DNA from 4 places in the Nonomuraea sp. NPDC004354 genome. Region 2 is predicted to be linked to each of the others. Evidence: riboswitches for the same ligand, from Rfam matches in the RefSeq annotation. Region 2 holds a riboswitch; each other region holds the start of a gene.
What was found. A riboswitch is a leader RNA that binds a small molecule or an ion and turns the genes downstream of it on or off. The one in region 2 is predicted to bind cyclic di-AMP.
Positions count from the first base shown of each region.

Region 1: another riboswitch for cyclic di-AMP. It lies ahead of ACWENQ_RS00470 (C40 family peptidase); the one in region 2 lies ahead of ACWENQ_RS09240 (NlpC/P60 family protein).
Region 3: another riboswitch for cyclic di-AMP. It lies ahead of ACWENQ_RS42700 (CHAP domain-containing protein); the one in region 2 lies ahead of ACWENQ_RS09240 (NlpC/P60 family protein).
Region 4: another riboswitch for cyclic di-AMP. It lies ahead of ACWENQ_RS21560 (D-alanyl-D-alanine carboxypeptidase family protein); the one in region 2 lies ahead of ACWENQ_RS09240 (NlpC/P60 family protein).

Region 1 covers NZ_JBSGDV010000001.1:118,288-121,461, reverse strand. Annotated here, with positions in the region: gene ACWENQ_RS00475 (3-isopropylmalate dehydrogenase) at 1-781, opposite strand, end outside; cyclic di-AMP (ydaO/yuaA leader) riboswitch at 882-1,025, shown strand; gene ACWENQ_RS00470 (C40 family peptidase) at 1,188-1,676, shown strand; gene ACWENQ_RS00465 (hypothetical protein) at 1,894-2,016, opposite strand; gene serA (phosphoglycerate dehydrogenase) at 2,345-3,174, opposite strand, start outside.
Region 2 covers NZ_JBSGDV010000002.1:706,996-710,169, forward strand. Annotated here, with positions in the region: gene ACWENQ_RS09230 (winged helix-turn-helix transcriptional regulator) at 1-300, shown strand, start outside; gene ACWENQ_RS09235 (LuxR C-terminal-related transcriptional regulator) at 526-741, shown strand; gene ACWENQ_RS09240 (NlpC/P60 family protein) at 738-1,781, opposite strand; cyclic di-AMP (ydaO/yuaA leader) riboswitch at 1,787-1,937, opposite strand; gene ACWENQ_RS09245 (amino-acid N-acetyltransferase) at 2,214-2,783, shown strand; gene ACWENQ_RS09250 (RDD family protein) at 2,870-3,174, shown strand, end outside.
Region 3 covers NZ_JBSGDV010000029.1:58,505-61,678, reverse strand. Annotated here, with positions in the region: gene ACWENQ_RS42705 (RNA 2'-phosphotransferase) at 1-517, shown strand, start outside; gene ACWENQ_RS42700 (CHAP domain-containing protein) at 749-1,450, opposite strand; cyclic di-AMP (ydaO/yuaA leader) riboswitch at 1,466-1,600, opposite strand; gene ACWENQ_RS42695 (SEL1-like repeat protein) at 1,731-2,171, shown strand; gene ACWENQ_RS42690 (Gfo/Idh/MocA family protein) at 2,152-3,111, opposite strand.
Region 4 covers NZ_JBSGDV010000007.1:105,419-108,592, forward strand. Annotated here, with positions in the region: gene ACWENQ_RS21545 (DUF692 domain-containing protein) at 1-542, shown strand, start outside; gene ACWENQ_RS21550 (hypothetical protein) at 551-1,036, shown strand; gene ACWENQ_RS21555 (amidohydrolase family protein) at 1,179-2,012, shown strand; cyclic di-AMP (ydaO/yuaA leader) riboswitch at 2,155-2,297, shown strand; gene ACWENQ_RS21560 (D-alanyl-D-alanine carboxypeptidase family protein) at 2,310-3,174, shown strand, end outside.

The DNA of each region.
Region 1 (3,174 bases), on a different contig from region 2:
TGGCGGCCAGCCCGATGCCGCCGGCGATGGCGGCGCCGATGTCGGTGATGATGTCGCCGAAGAGGTTGTCGGTGACGATCACGTCGAAGCGCTCGGGCTGGCTGACGAAGAACATCGAGGCCGCGTCGATGTGCTGGTAGTCGGTCGTGACCTGGGGGAACTCGGCGGCCACCCGGTTGACGGTGCGCATCCACAGGTCGCCGGCGTAGGTCAGCACGTTGGTCTTGTGGACCAGCGTGAGCTTCTTGCGGGGGCGCTCGGCGGCCTTGGCGAAGGCGTAGCGGACCACGCGCTCGACGCCGAAGGCGGTGTTGAGCGACTCCTGGGTGGCGATCTCGTGCGGGGTGCCGCGACGCAGCACGCCGCCGGCGCCCGCGTAGAGGCTCTCGGTGCCCTCGCGCACGACGATCATGTCGATGTCTTCGGGGCGGGTGTCGGCCAGCGGGGTGGTCACGCCGGGGAAGAGCTTCACCGGACGCAGGTTGACGTAGTGGTCGAGCTCGAAGCGGAGCCGCAGCAGCAGGTCGCGCTCGAGGACGCCCGGCGGGACGCTGGGGTCGCCGATCGCGCCGAGCAGGATGGCGTCGTAGCCGCGCAGCTCCTGCAGGGTCTCGTCGGTCAGGGTTTCGCCGGTGGCGTTGTAGCGAGTGGCGCCCAGATCGTAGTGGGTGGTCTCGATCTTGGCGCCGACCGCCTCCAGGACCTTGAGCCCCTCGGCGACGACCTCGGTGCCGATCCCGTCACCGGGGATGACGGCCAGACGAATGTTGCGCGACTCCATGGCCGGTACCTTACCGGGTCGTCTCGGCTGGCGAACACCTGATCTCATTGTCCGGACACGGCGTTTTGTCGTGTTTGCGGTCTTTTGACCCTTTCGTTAGAGTCTCGGCCAGCCTAATCCGGTGCGACGTTCGCACGGAGCCGGGGACCCATTCCCCCTGGGGCGAATCGGCACCCCCATGCCGTAGGGCGGCTTCCACGCCCGAGCCCGTCAGCTAACCCGGTCGGCCCCGTGGAAGGACATTCCCCTGTCTCGCATCATCACGGCTGCCGTCGTCGGCGGCCTCCTCGCCACAGGTATCGCCGCCGCCTCCCCCGCGTCGGCCGCCCCCACCCCGGTCCTGAAGCAGCCGGTCACGGCCGAACCCGGCACCGACCGGCCCGTCCAGGACGACCCCGCTCGTACGGTGACCCTCACCGGAGCGGACATCAAGAAGGCCCAGCTCGAGAAGGCACCCAAGCCCGCATGGCAGATCGCGCTCGACTTCGCGATGGCCAAGCGGGGCACGCCGTACGTCTGGGGCGGCACCGGGCCGAACGGCTACGACTGCTCAGGACTGACGATGAAGGCCTACAAGAAGGCGGGGATCGAGCTTCCTCGCGTGGCCGCCGACCAGTACCAGGCGTACGACAAGAAGATCACGTGGAACAACCTGAAGCCCGGCGACCTGGTCTTCTTCAGCGGACTGGGCCACGTCGGGATGATCTCCAAGCCCGGCTACATGGTGCACGCGCCGCACAGCGGTGACGTGGTGAAGGAGGAGAAGCTCAGCGCGTGGCGGCGCCAGGCGTTCGTCGGCGCGGTACGGCCCGACCCCAAGGGCGTGAAGCAGCAGGCGCGACTCGTCGAGGCGAAGTCCTCGTCCGCGCCCGTGGGGCTACGAGCCACGTTCTGACCCGTCGGAGCGCGCGTCAGCCCGGGAACCGGAGGCGGTTTCCGGGCTGACGCGCGCCCGGAGGGGGATCCGGGGTCTCCCCGGTGGAGCAGGGGGACCTCCACCGGGTGGTCCCGCTCAACGGGGGAAGCCGGCCGGCGCCCCCAGGGGAAAAGGGTGGTCCCACCCAGCGGGGGAAGGGTGGTGTCCCGCCCAGCGGGGAAAGGGGCGGTCCCGCTCAGCCGGGGAAGGGGGAACCGCCGTTGTCCCTGCGGTCCAGGGCGGTCTGGAGGGCCTGCGCGGCCTCTTCCTCGTGGTCGTCGGCGCGGTTCCATGGATACATGTCGTACACGTGGCTCATCTCGTTTCGCGGACGCGAGTGAAATCGGACGTCGGATCCCGGTCGCGAATCCGACCGGGCCTGGTCTCGTGCGGTCCGGATCACGGACCGGACGAAAGGGGACTTAAGGCCGACGCAACGCCGCTCACCGCGACGGGTAGTCGACCTGCCCTAACAGGCCCCGTCGCGGCAGGTAATAAGTACGAGTACCCAGCGCATCCCTACCAAAGTACCTGGCACGGTCCAGGCTGTCTCGTTGGACGTCCGAATATCTCACGATGCGAGACGACAGCGGAAAGAAAGAACGCCCTCCCGCCGAGCGGCGGAAGGGCGTTCTCCATGGGAAGCGTCAATCGGACAGGTCGACCGAGCGCCCGCTGTCGGCGCCGATCTCCGCCACGATCTGGTCCATCACGTCCGACGGGATCGCCGAGTCGACGGTCAGCGCGATCAGCGCCTTGCCGCCCTTGACGTCCCGCGCCACCTGCATGGAGGCGATGTTGATGCCCTTCTCGCCGAGCAGGTGACCCACGACGCCGACGATGCCGGGCCGGTCGGTGTAGGTGAAGAAGGCCAGGTGGTCGGTCGGCTCGATCTCCATCTCGTAGCCGTTGACCTCGACGATCTTGGTGATCTGGCGCGGCCCCGACAGCGTGCCCGACACCGAGACGGTGCGGCCGTCGGCCAGCACACCGCGCACGCCGACGACGTTGCGCCAGTCGGGGCTCTCGGAGCTGGTGACCAGCTCGACGGTCAGGCTGCGCTCCTTGGCCAGCAGCGGCGCGTTGACGTAGGTGACGGCGTCCTCGACGATGTCGGTGAAGACGCCCTTGAGCGCGGCCAGCTCCAGCACCCGCACGTCCTGCGCGGCGATCTCGCCACGGACCTCGATGTCGAGCTTGGTGGCGGTCTCACCGGCGAGCGCGGTGAAGACGCGGCCCAGCTTCTCGGCCAGCGGCAGGCCCGGCTTGACGTCCTCGGCGACGACGCCGCCCTGGACGTTGACCGCGTCGGGCACGAACTCGCCGGCGAGGGCCAGCTTGACGCTGCGGGCGACCTGGGTGCCGGCCTTCTCCTGGGCCTCGTGGGTGGAGGCGCCGAGGTGCGGGGTGGCGACGACCTGGTCCAGCTCGAACAGCGGGCTGTCGGTGCAGGGCTCCTTGGCGAACACGTCCAGGC
Region 2 (3,174 bases):
CTGATACTCACCGCCCTGGCCGGCGGCTCGATGCGATACAGCGATCTGGCCAGGACGGTCGCGGGCGTGAGCCAGAAGATGCTGACGCAGACGCTTCGCGGGCTGGAAAGGGACGGGCTGGTCTTCAGAACGGTGACCGCCTCGGTGCCGGTGCGCGTGGATTATGAGCTCACGCCACTCGGAACGAGTCTGCTCCCGCTCATGGCCGCGATCAAGGAATGGGCGGAGAGTCACATCGAGGATGTCGAGCTTGCCCGCGAACGCTATGACGCCGGGCAGGCCGCTGAAAAAACGGCGTGAAATTCAGGATAAGAGCGCATTGCGGTCGGCCGGTTGTGGCCTGATCTTCGTGCCGTATGCCGCGCGAGTTCTTCATATAGAAACGATCAAGTCAATAGTCGCCGTCAAGCGCTTCGTGGAATCAACCTTGACGACCTTTCGAGTATGCGTTTACCGTCTGCGGGACGAGCAGCGGTGCTCGAGCCGAGACGTCGCCGAGTTGTGCTGTTGGGGGGAGGGCTCCCGATGGATGTGCTCACCGACGACGGAGTCGTGTTGAGCCAGGACGACCTGGATCTGCTCGCGGAGTTGGCCAAGGGCGTCACGGTCGACCGCGTGGGCAGAACGCTGGAGATCAGCGGCCGCACGGTCCGCCGCCGCCTGCGCGTCATCTGCGACAGGATCGGCGTCGCCACGGCCATCGAGGCCGTGGCCTGGGCCGCGCGCCGGCGACTGATCTAGTCGGCGATCCGTACGGCTCCCGCGAACGGCCTGTTGGCGATCGCGGCGACCCGGACGACGTCACCCGTGCGGGGCGCGTGCACCATCATCCCGCCGCCGATGTAGATGCCCACATGGTGCAGGTCGTTGTAGAAGAAGACCAGGTCGCCGGGGCGTAGCTGCTCGCGCGAGATGTGGGTGCCGGCCGTCCACTGGTCGCCGGTGTAGTGCGGCAGGCTGATGCCCACCTGCTGGTAGGCGGCCATGACCAGGCCCGAGCAGTCGAAGGAACTCGGCCCCTCGGCGCCCCACACGTACGGCTTGAGCTGCTGGGTCAGCGCCCAGCGGGCGGCCTGCGCGGCCTTGCCGCTGCCGATGATGGGCAGGTTGACCCTGCTGGCGCGGGTGCCCGGCCGTCCCGCCTCGCCCAGGGCGCGCCGGAACAGGCTGCTCTCGGTCTTGGCGACCATCGAGGTGATCTTGTCGCGCTTGCTGCCGAGGTCGTTGACGAGTTTCTGGACCTCGGCCAGGCGTGTCTTGGCGGTCGACCTCGCCTTCTCGGCGGCGGCGATGGACTCGGCGAGTTCCTTGACCTCCTGGCCCTGCTGCTGGCCGAGGGCGTAGGAGGTGGCGGCGGCGTCGAGGAAGGAGTCGGGGTCGGCCGCCGAGGTGAAGGCCAGGCCGTCGGCGAGGCCGCCGTACATGTAGGTGCTCTCGGCCACGAGCGTGGCTCGGGCGCGCTTGGCGGCCAGATCGGCCTCGCTGGTGGCCAGGACCTTCTTGGCGGTCTCGGCGGACTTCTTGACGCCCTTGAGCTTCTCGCGCTGCCCGTTGTACTGCTCGGTGAGCGTCTCGATGTCGTTGTGCATCTTCTCGACGCGCTCGGCGAGCTCCTTGAGCGTCGGCTTGGGGTCGGCGGCGGCCGGGCTCAGCGGCATGGCGAGGGCGAGGACGGCCATCGCGGCGCTCACGACGGCGAACCGCTTCCTGGGGGAGCCCGGTTCGTGGGGGCGGGCGTGCTTGCCCGCGGACTTCCCCTCGTGAGTGCGCCTGCGCTTCACCAACCAGCTCCTCTCGTAGCCGCCGACCGGGTTAGCTGACGGGTTCGGGCCGGAGCAGCCCTACCGAGCACGGACTCGGACTCACCCCTGTGGCGGTCGGTGGTCCGCCGGCGGGTCCCCGGCTCCCCGTGGTGGGGGATTAGGCGCGTCACCCACGCCTGGCTGCGTGGGTGACATCGTCGCTGGACACTAGTGCAAGCCAGGTTCGTGCTCAACCAGAACTACGGATCCAGTAGAGGATGCGCAAACAAAGGATCACGGGCGGGTCACGCGAAAGCCTGATCAACCAGGGCATTGCGTGCCCTTTGCCCGGATTGGCAGAGATTTGTCGGGCATGTCGTGCGTCGATGCGGAGCGTGCTCGCCTCGCTACGTGAGGTCATGTGATGGTAGTTAGGGATGGGCCGAAACAAGCTCGGTACGCTGAAGGGCCATGGAGCAGGCCGTCGAGCGCCCAATGCAGGACACCGAGATCGTCGTACGGCGCGCCCGCACGCCGGACGTCAGGTCGATCAAGCGCCTGGTCGACATCTATGCGGGGGCGGGCCGCAAGCTTCTCGAAAAAGCCACGGTCACGCTGTACGAGGACGTCCAGGAGTTCTGGGTCGCCGAGCGCGGCGGCCAGGTGGTCGGCTGTGGCGCGCTCCATGTGCTGTGGGAGGACCTCGCCGAAATTCGCACGGTAGCCGTCGATCCCGCGGCCAAAGGTTCAGGCGTCGGTCACCGTATTGTTACCGCGCTCGTGAGAACAGCTCGCGACCTGGGCCTTCGCCGGGTCTTCTGCCTGACGTTCGAGGTCGACTTCTTCGCCCGACACGGCTTCGTGCCCATCCAGGGAACACCGGTATCACCCGAGGTCTACGCCGAGCTGCTGGCCTCCTACGACGAGGGTGTGGCCGAGTTTCTGGACCTCGAGCACGTCAAGCCCAACACCCTTGGCAACACCAGGATGCTGCTTCATCTGGACGCAGTTGACTACGGCGTTGACCAAGAGGAAAGGTGATTGTTGATACTCATGTCGATACGTTGGGCAACAGCAAGCATGTGTCCTGACATGTGCCACATGCGCCATCGAAGCGAGGTGACACGGTGAGCACCGGACAGCCGCCGTACCCGGACCAACCTGACGACAATTCCGGATACGGTCAGCAGAACGCAGGACGCCCTGGCGAGCAGCCGGATCCTGACGTGACGATCGTCGGCTATCGCCATGAGGGCGGCGGCTACGGTCAGCCGTCACAGGGCCAGCCCGACCAAGGCTACGGCCAGCAGGGCTACGGCCAGCAGCCCGGTTACGGCCAGCAGGGTTACGGCCAGCAGCAGCAGCCCGGCTACGGCCAGCCTTCCTCGGGCCAGCAGGGCTACGGCCAGCAGCAGCCCGGCTATGGACAGCA
Region 3 (3,174 bases), on a different contig from region 2:
CTCCAAGTACCTGGCCAGGCACCTGCGCCACGACCCCGCCGCCATCGGGATCACGCTGGACGAGCACGGCTGGGTGCCGATCGACGAGCTGCTGGCGGCCGCGGCCAGGCACGGCTTCCCCATCACCAGGGATGAGCTCGACACGGTGGTGGCCGACAACGACAAGCGGCGCTACGCGATCAACGGCGACCGCATCAGGGCGAGCCAGGGCCACTCCGTGCCCGTCGACCTGGGACTGGCGCCGGTGGAGCCGCCGCACGTCCTCTACCACGGCACCGTCGGGCGCAACCTGGCCGCCATCAGGCGCTCGGGCCTGCTGCCGATGACCAGGAGGCACGTCCATCTGTCGGCCGACAGGCAGACGGCGGTGCGGGTCGGCTCCCGGCGCGGCGTCCCGGTGGTGCTGGTCGTCGACGCGCGGGCGATGCACGCGGCCGGGCACGAGTTCGTCGTCAGCGCCAACGGGGTGTGGCTCACCGACGCCGTGCCGGCTGCTTACCTGCGGTTCCCCGGCTGATCGGTGCAGACAGGGGGATGGACGAGGGTCCTGCGGGTGGCCGGAGGGCACGCGCGCTGAGACGGCGCCGTCGCGGCCCGGGGGAACGTTCTGCGGGGGAACGTACTGCGGGGGGAACGGGGTGGCCGGTCCGAGGGGACCGGCCCGAGCCCGTGGGTGGCCCCCGTCACCGGAGCGGCGCGTGGCCGTCCTGGCGACAGGGCCGGGGGGAATGCGGGGGAAGGGGAAGCGTCAGCCGCCGTAGCTGGGGTAGCCGTAGCCGACGACCTGCGACTTCGGACGGACACGCTGCTCGACGGCGCCGTTGCCGGTGTTGCCCTCGATCGTGCTGATCGTGCCGTCGCCGTTGTCCTTCTCGACGAAGCCGACGTGGTCGATGGAGTCGAGGCTCTTGCTGCCGTCCCAGGCGAAGAAGACGACGGCGCCGGGCTTGGGCGCGGTGCCCCAGCGCTTGTTGGCCTTGAACCACTTGGCGTGGGTCACCGTGTAGGCGTCCCAGCCGACCTGCGTGCGGGCGCCGGTCATCTCACCGACCCACGAGACGAACATCGCGCACCACGGGGCGTTGGCGTACGCGCTGACGTCGCCGCCGTCCCTGACGACCGTCTCCCTGGCGCGCTGCGATCCGACGTACCAGTTCTGGAACTTGGTTCCGCCGCCCGCGGAGTTCTCCTTGACGCCGACCTGCTTCTTGGCCTCGGTGAGAACGACGGTGGCGGAGGGGATGACCTTGGCCTCCGGCCTGGCGGCGGCGGGCTTGCCGGCCTCCTCCTTGGGCGCCTTGGCGAGGACGGCTACCCGCTGGCTCTCGGACAGCGGGAGCTTCTCGGCCTGGGCGGCGGTGGGAACGAACGAGCCGGCGATGACGACGGCGCCGAGCGCGGCATGCGCGTAGGTGAGCTTCGGGGCACGGCTACGGCTGGGCTTTGCCATGGGAAGGGGAACTCCTTGCTAGCTTCCTGCCGCTTACCGGGTTAGCTGACGGGTTCGGACGCGAAGCTGCCCTACGGCACGGTGTGCCGATTCACCCCAGAGGAAGTGGGTCCCCGGTTCCGCATGGTGCGGATTCAGCGGTCACAGGCGAACCTGTGATGATTGCAATGACAGGCAATGTCCGGAATGCCCGGTTTATGCCTTGAGTGAGCCTAAGGTAATACACGAGGCAAGTAGCTTACAAATTGATAAAGGTCCGGCGATCATTTACGGTCAGGTCATGTCGCCACAGGACCTGTTCAACAGGGGGCTGCGGGAAGACGGACACCGTCCGGACGAAGCCCGGCGATGGTATCTCCTGGCGATCGCATCGGGCCATCCGGCCGCCGTCCAGCGGGCGGCCTTCAACCTCGCGCTGATCGAGGACGAGAGCGGCCACCTCGACGCGGCCCGCCACTGGTACGGCAGGGCCGGCACGCCCAGGGCGATGTTCAACCTCGGCGTCCTGGAGGACTGCTGCGGCAACACCGACGCGGCCCGGCGCTGGTACGCCAGGGCCATCGAAACCGGCCACGAGGAGGCCGCGCCGCGCGCCATGTTCAACCTCGGCCTGCTGGAGGGCAGGGAGGGCCGCCCCGACCGGGCCCGCGCCCACTTCCGGGCGGCCGCGGGCTCCGGCCACGCCGAGGCGGCGGCCCGCGCTACCGAGCGCCTAGCCTGACCCTGGCGTCCTCCAGCATCCGCATCATCGCCAGGCTCTCGTCCAGCGGCATGACCGAGCTCTCCGTCCTGCCGTCGGCCAGCGCGGCGCGCACCTCGCGCACCTCCTCGGCGTAGCCGTTCATGGCGGGGTCCAGGACGAGCTCCTCCGGATCCACGCCCGGCCCCGACAGCACGATGCGCCGCGGCGCCCAGAACGGCGCGGCGATGTCGGCCCGCAGCCCCGTGCCCACCACGGTCGCGGTGTTGGCCAGCGGGCTGAGCAGCGAGGTTTCGACCAGCGCCCTGGTGCCGCCCGCGTAGGTGAGCAGCGCCGCCACCTCGGCGTCCACGCCGGAGGGGCCGAGCGATCCGGTGAGATGCGTCTCAGCCGGCTCGCCGAGCAGCAGCTGCGCCAGCCCGAACGGGTAGATCCCCAGGTCGAGCAGCACCCCGCCGCCGAGCGCGGGGTTCCAGAGCCGGTGCTCGGCCGCGTAAGGCTGGACGAAGCCGAACGAGGCCTGCACCGAGCGCAGCTCCCCGAACCTCTCCTCCGTCAGCAGCGCCCTGATCAGGGGATTGAAGCGCATCCACATCGCTTCCATCAGGAACACGCCCGCCTGCCTGGCCAGCTTCACCATCCGCTCGGCGTCGGCCACGCTCGCGGCGAGAGGTTTCTCACACAGCACGGCCTTGCCCGCCGCGATGGCCGCCTCGGCCACCTCCAGATGCTGCGCGTGCGGGGTGGCCACGTAGATCACGTCGACGGCGGGGTCCTGGCACAGCTGGGCGTAGGAGCCGTAGGCCGCGTCCGCGCCGAGCGCCGCCGCCAGCTCCGCGGCCCTGCCCTGGTCGCGGGAGCCGACCGCGGCCACCCGCATGCCGGGCTCCGCGGCGATCACCGCGCCGACCATCCTGGCGATCCCGCCCGTGGCCGCGATGCCCCACGCTAACTCACGCATGACGAACCTCCCTTTCCGCGATCAATCCTCCCTTATCGCGGACATGCGAACGGCCCGCGCCGG
Region 4 (3,174 bases), on a different contig from region 2:
TGCGCGGGGGCGGGATGGAGGCCGGGCACCTGCTGCCGGTCCCGCGCACCCGCGAGACGCTCGCGGTCGTCGCCGACAACATCAGACGCGCCCAGGACGCGCTGCCCGTCCCGCTGGCGCTGGAGAACGTGGCGGCCATCTTCGGCTGGCCGGAGGACGAGCTGACCGAGGCCGAGTTCCTCGGCGAGCTGGTGGCGCGCACCGGGGTCGGGCTGCTGGTCGACGTCGCGAACCTCTACACCAACCAGGTCAACCTCGGCCTGTCCGTGGTCGCGGCGCTGGACACGCTGCCGCTGGCCGCGCTGGCCTACGTGCACGTGGCCGGCGGGCACCTGCACGACGGCGTCTGGCACGACACGCACGCGCAGGCGGTCCCTGAGCAGGTGCTGGAGGTGCTGGAGGAGCTGTGCGCCCGGGTGGCGCCGCCGGGCGTCCTGCTGGAGTGGGACGACCACTACCCGAGCGACGCCGCGCTGGCCGGCGAGCTCGACCGCATCCGCACGGCCATGGCCGCGGGCGCCCGCCGCCTGGCGACCTCGTAGGACCGGGCATGGAGGGTCACGGCAGCATGCAGGCGGGGAGCGGGTCGCAGGCGCTGAGGGAGGCCGGGCCGGAGGAGGTGACGGAGGTGTCGGGAGTGTCGGGGGAGCTGTCGCGGGGTGCCGCGGGGCCCGAGCGGTCGCTGGAGGACGTCAGGGCGCGGCTGGGGGAGGCGCAGGCGAGCGTGGTCGCGGCGCTGGTCGCGGGTGGCGCCCCGCCCGCCGGATTCGACCAGGTACGGCTGGCCGTCCAGGCGCGCAGCCTGCTCGCCAAGCGGCGCGGCATCGTGGCGAGGCTGCGCCCCGACGCCGCCGCGGCAGCGGGGGCCGCGCTGGTGGCCGAGTTCGCCGCCTACGCCGCCGCCCGTACCGAGCCCCCGGCCCGCTACCGTGCCGACGCCGACGACTTCGCCGACTGGCTGCGCGCCCGAGGGATCCTCCACGACCCGCCACCGCGCCGCCGCGGGCGCCTGCCGTTCCCCTGGCGCCGCCGCTGAACCGGGGGACACCCCCCACAGTGCGGGTCGGCCACCCTTCGCCTCGCAGCGGCCCGAGCCTCGGTCCTGCCGTTCTTCCTGGGGCCGCGGTGAGTCCCGGGGAGCTCTTGCCGAGGTCGGCCAGACATCCTATGTTTGCCGCGTGATAGTCGACGCCCACCAGCACTTCTGGAACCTGGAGACCGGCGCCTACTCCTGGCCCACTCCCGACCTGCCGGCGATCCACCGCACCTTCGGCCCCGAGGACCTGGCGCCCGAGCTGGCCGCCGCGGGCGTCGACCGGACGGTCGTGGTCCAGGCCGACGACTCCTTCTGGGAGACCGACGCCATGCTGGCCCACGCCGACGCCCACGACTTCATCGCCGGGGTCGTCGGATGGGTGCCCCTCGACCGCCCGGAGGAAGCCGCCCGAGCGCTCGAGCGCTACACCAGACATCCGAAGTTCGTCGGCGTCCGGCACCTCATCCACACCGAGCCCGATCCCGACTGGCTGATCGGGGAAGCGGTGCTCGACGGGCTCGGACTGCTGGCCGAGGCGGGCGTGCCGTTCGACGTGGTCTCGCTGCTGCCCCGGCATCTGGAGCACGTCGTCACGATCGCCGAGCGGCACCCCACGCTCAACCTCGTCATCGACCACCTGTCCAAGCCCAGGATCGCCGCCGGTGAGCTGGAGCCGTGGGCGTCGCTGCTGCGCGCCGCCGCCGCCTGCCCCACCGTGTACGCCAAGGTGTCGGGTCTGGTCACCGAGGCCGACCACGCCCGCTGGACCGTGGCGGACCTGCGGCCCTACGTGGAGCACGCGGTCGAGGTGTTCGGGCCGGACCGGCTGATGTTCGGCAGCGACTGGCCCGTCTCGCTGCTGGCGGCCGACTACCGGACGGTCTTCACGGTGTACGGGGCGCTTCTCGGGGGGATCGACCGCGACAAGGTGCTCGGCGGGAACGCCGCCCGTTTCTACGGCTTGAGCGCGATGTAGCGGCCCGTCGCAGGCCGGAGGTTCGCGGCTATTTGCGTGGTTTATGCTATTTTGCTACTTTTGGGCCGTTGTGCGACGAGCTGTGACATGTTCGTTGCCGTTTCATTGCCCGGACCGCGCGTCATCTCAGGCCAGTCCGCCGGACGCGCGGCCGCCGAATCCGTATCCACGGAGCCGGGGACCCACTTCCCTTGGGGTGAATCGAGCGCCCGCTCAGCGGCGCCCGTAGGGCACTTCCCAGCCCGAACCCGTCAGCTAACCCGGTAGGCGGCATGGAAGCCAAGGAGCAGACCCTTCATGCCCACGCATCTCACCTACCGGCTGGGACGCGCGCTGCTCGGCGCCGTCATCACCGCGGGCGCCGTGACCGCGGTCGCCACCGGTGCGCAGGCCGCCCCCCAGCCCGGCGTCGTGTCGCCGGTCTCCCGGACCCCCGCTCCGGCCGCCGCCGCGGACGCCCCGGCGGTGCTCGGCCGGGCCGCCCACCTGATCGACGCCAGGACCGGCAAGGTCTACTTCAGCAAGAAGGCCGATCGGCGCATGCCGGTGGCCAGCATCACCAAGGTGATGACCGCCTACACCGTGCTGAAGGAGGCCAAGCCCACGGACGTGGTCAAGGTCACCTCCGCTGACGTGCGCTACGCCTCGAAGGGCGGCGCCTCCGTGGCGTACCTGCGCGCCGGCGACCGGCTCACCGTGGAGGAGATGCTCTACGCCCTGATGCTGCCCTCCGGCGCGGACGCCGCCCACGCGCTGGCCCGCTCGTACGGGCCCGGTGTCGACGCCTTCACGGCGAAGATGAACGCCAACGCCCGCGCGCTCGGGATGAAGGACTCGCTGTACGTCAACCCCGACGGGATGCCCGCCAAGGGCGGCGGCTACTCCACCGCGCGCGACCAGGTACGGCTCGCCCAGGCCGCGCTGGACAACAAGACGATCAAGAAGGTCGGCTCCACCCGGTACCGCTCGCTCCCCGAGACGGCGGAGCACGGCGCCTACTCCTGGCGCAACACCAACCGCCTCCTCGGCACGCCGGGCGCCGTCGGCCTGAAGACCGGCTTCACGCGCGCCGCGGGCTACACCCTCGCCTTCGCGGCCGAGCGTGACGGCCATCGGCTGGTCGGCGTGATCCTGGGAGAGTCCAGCTCCAGCCGCCGCTTCG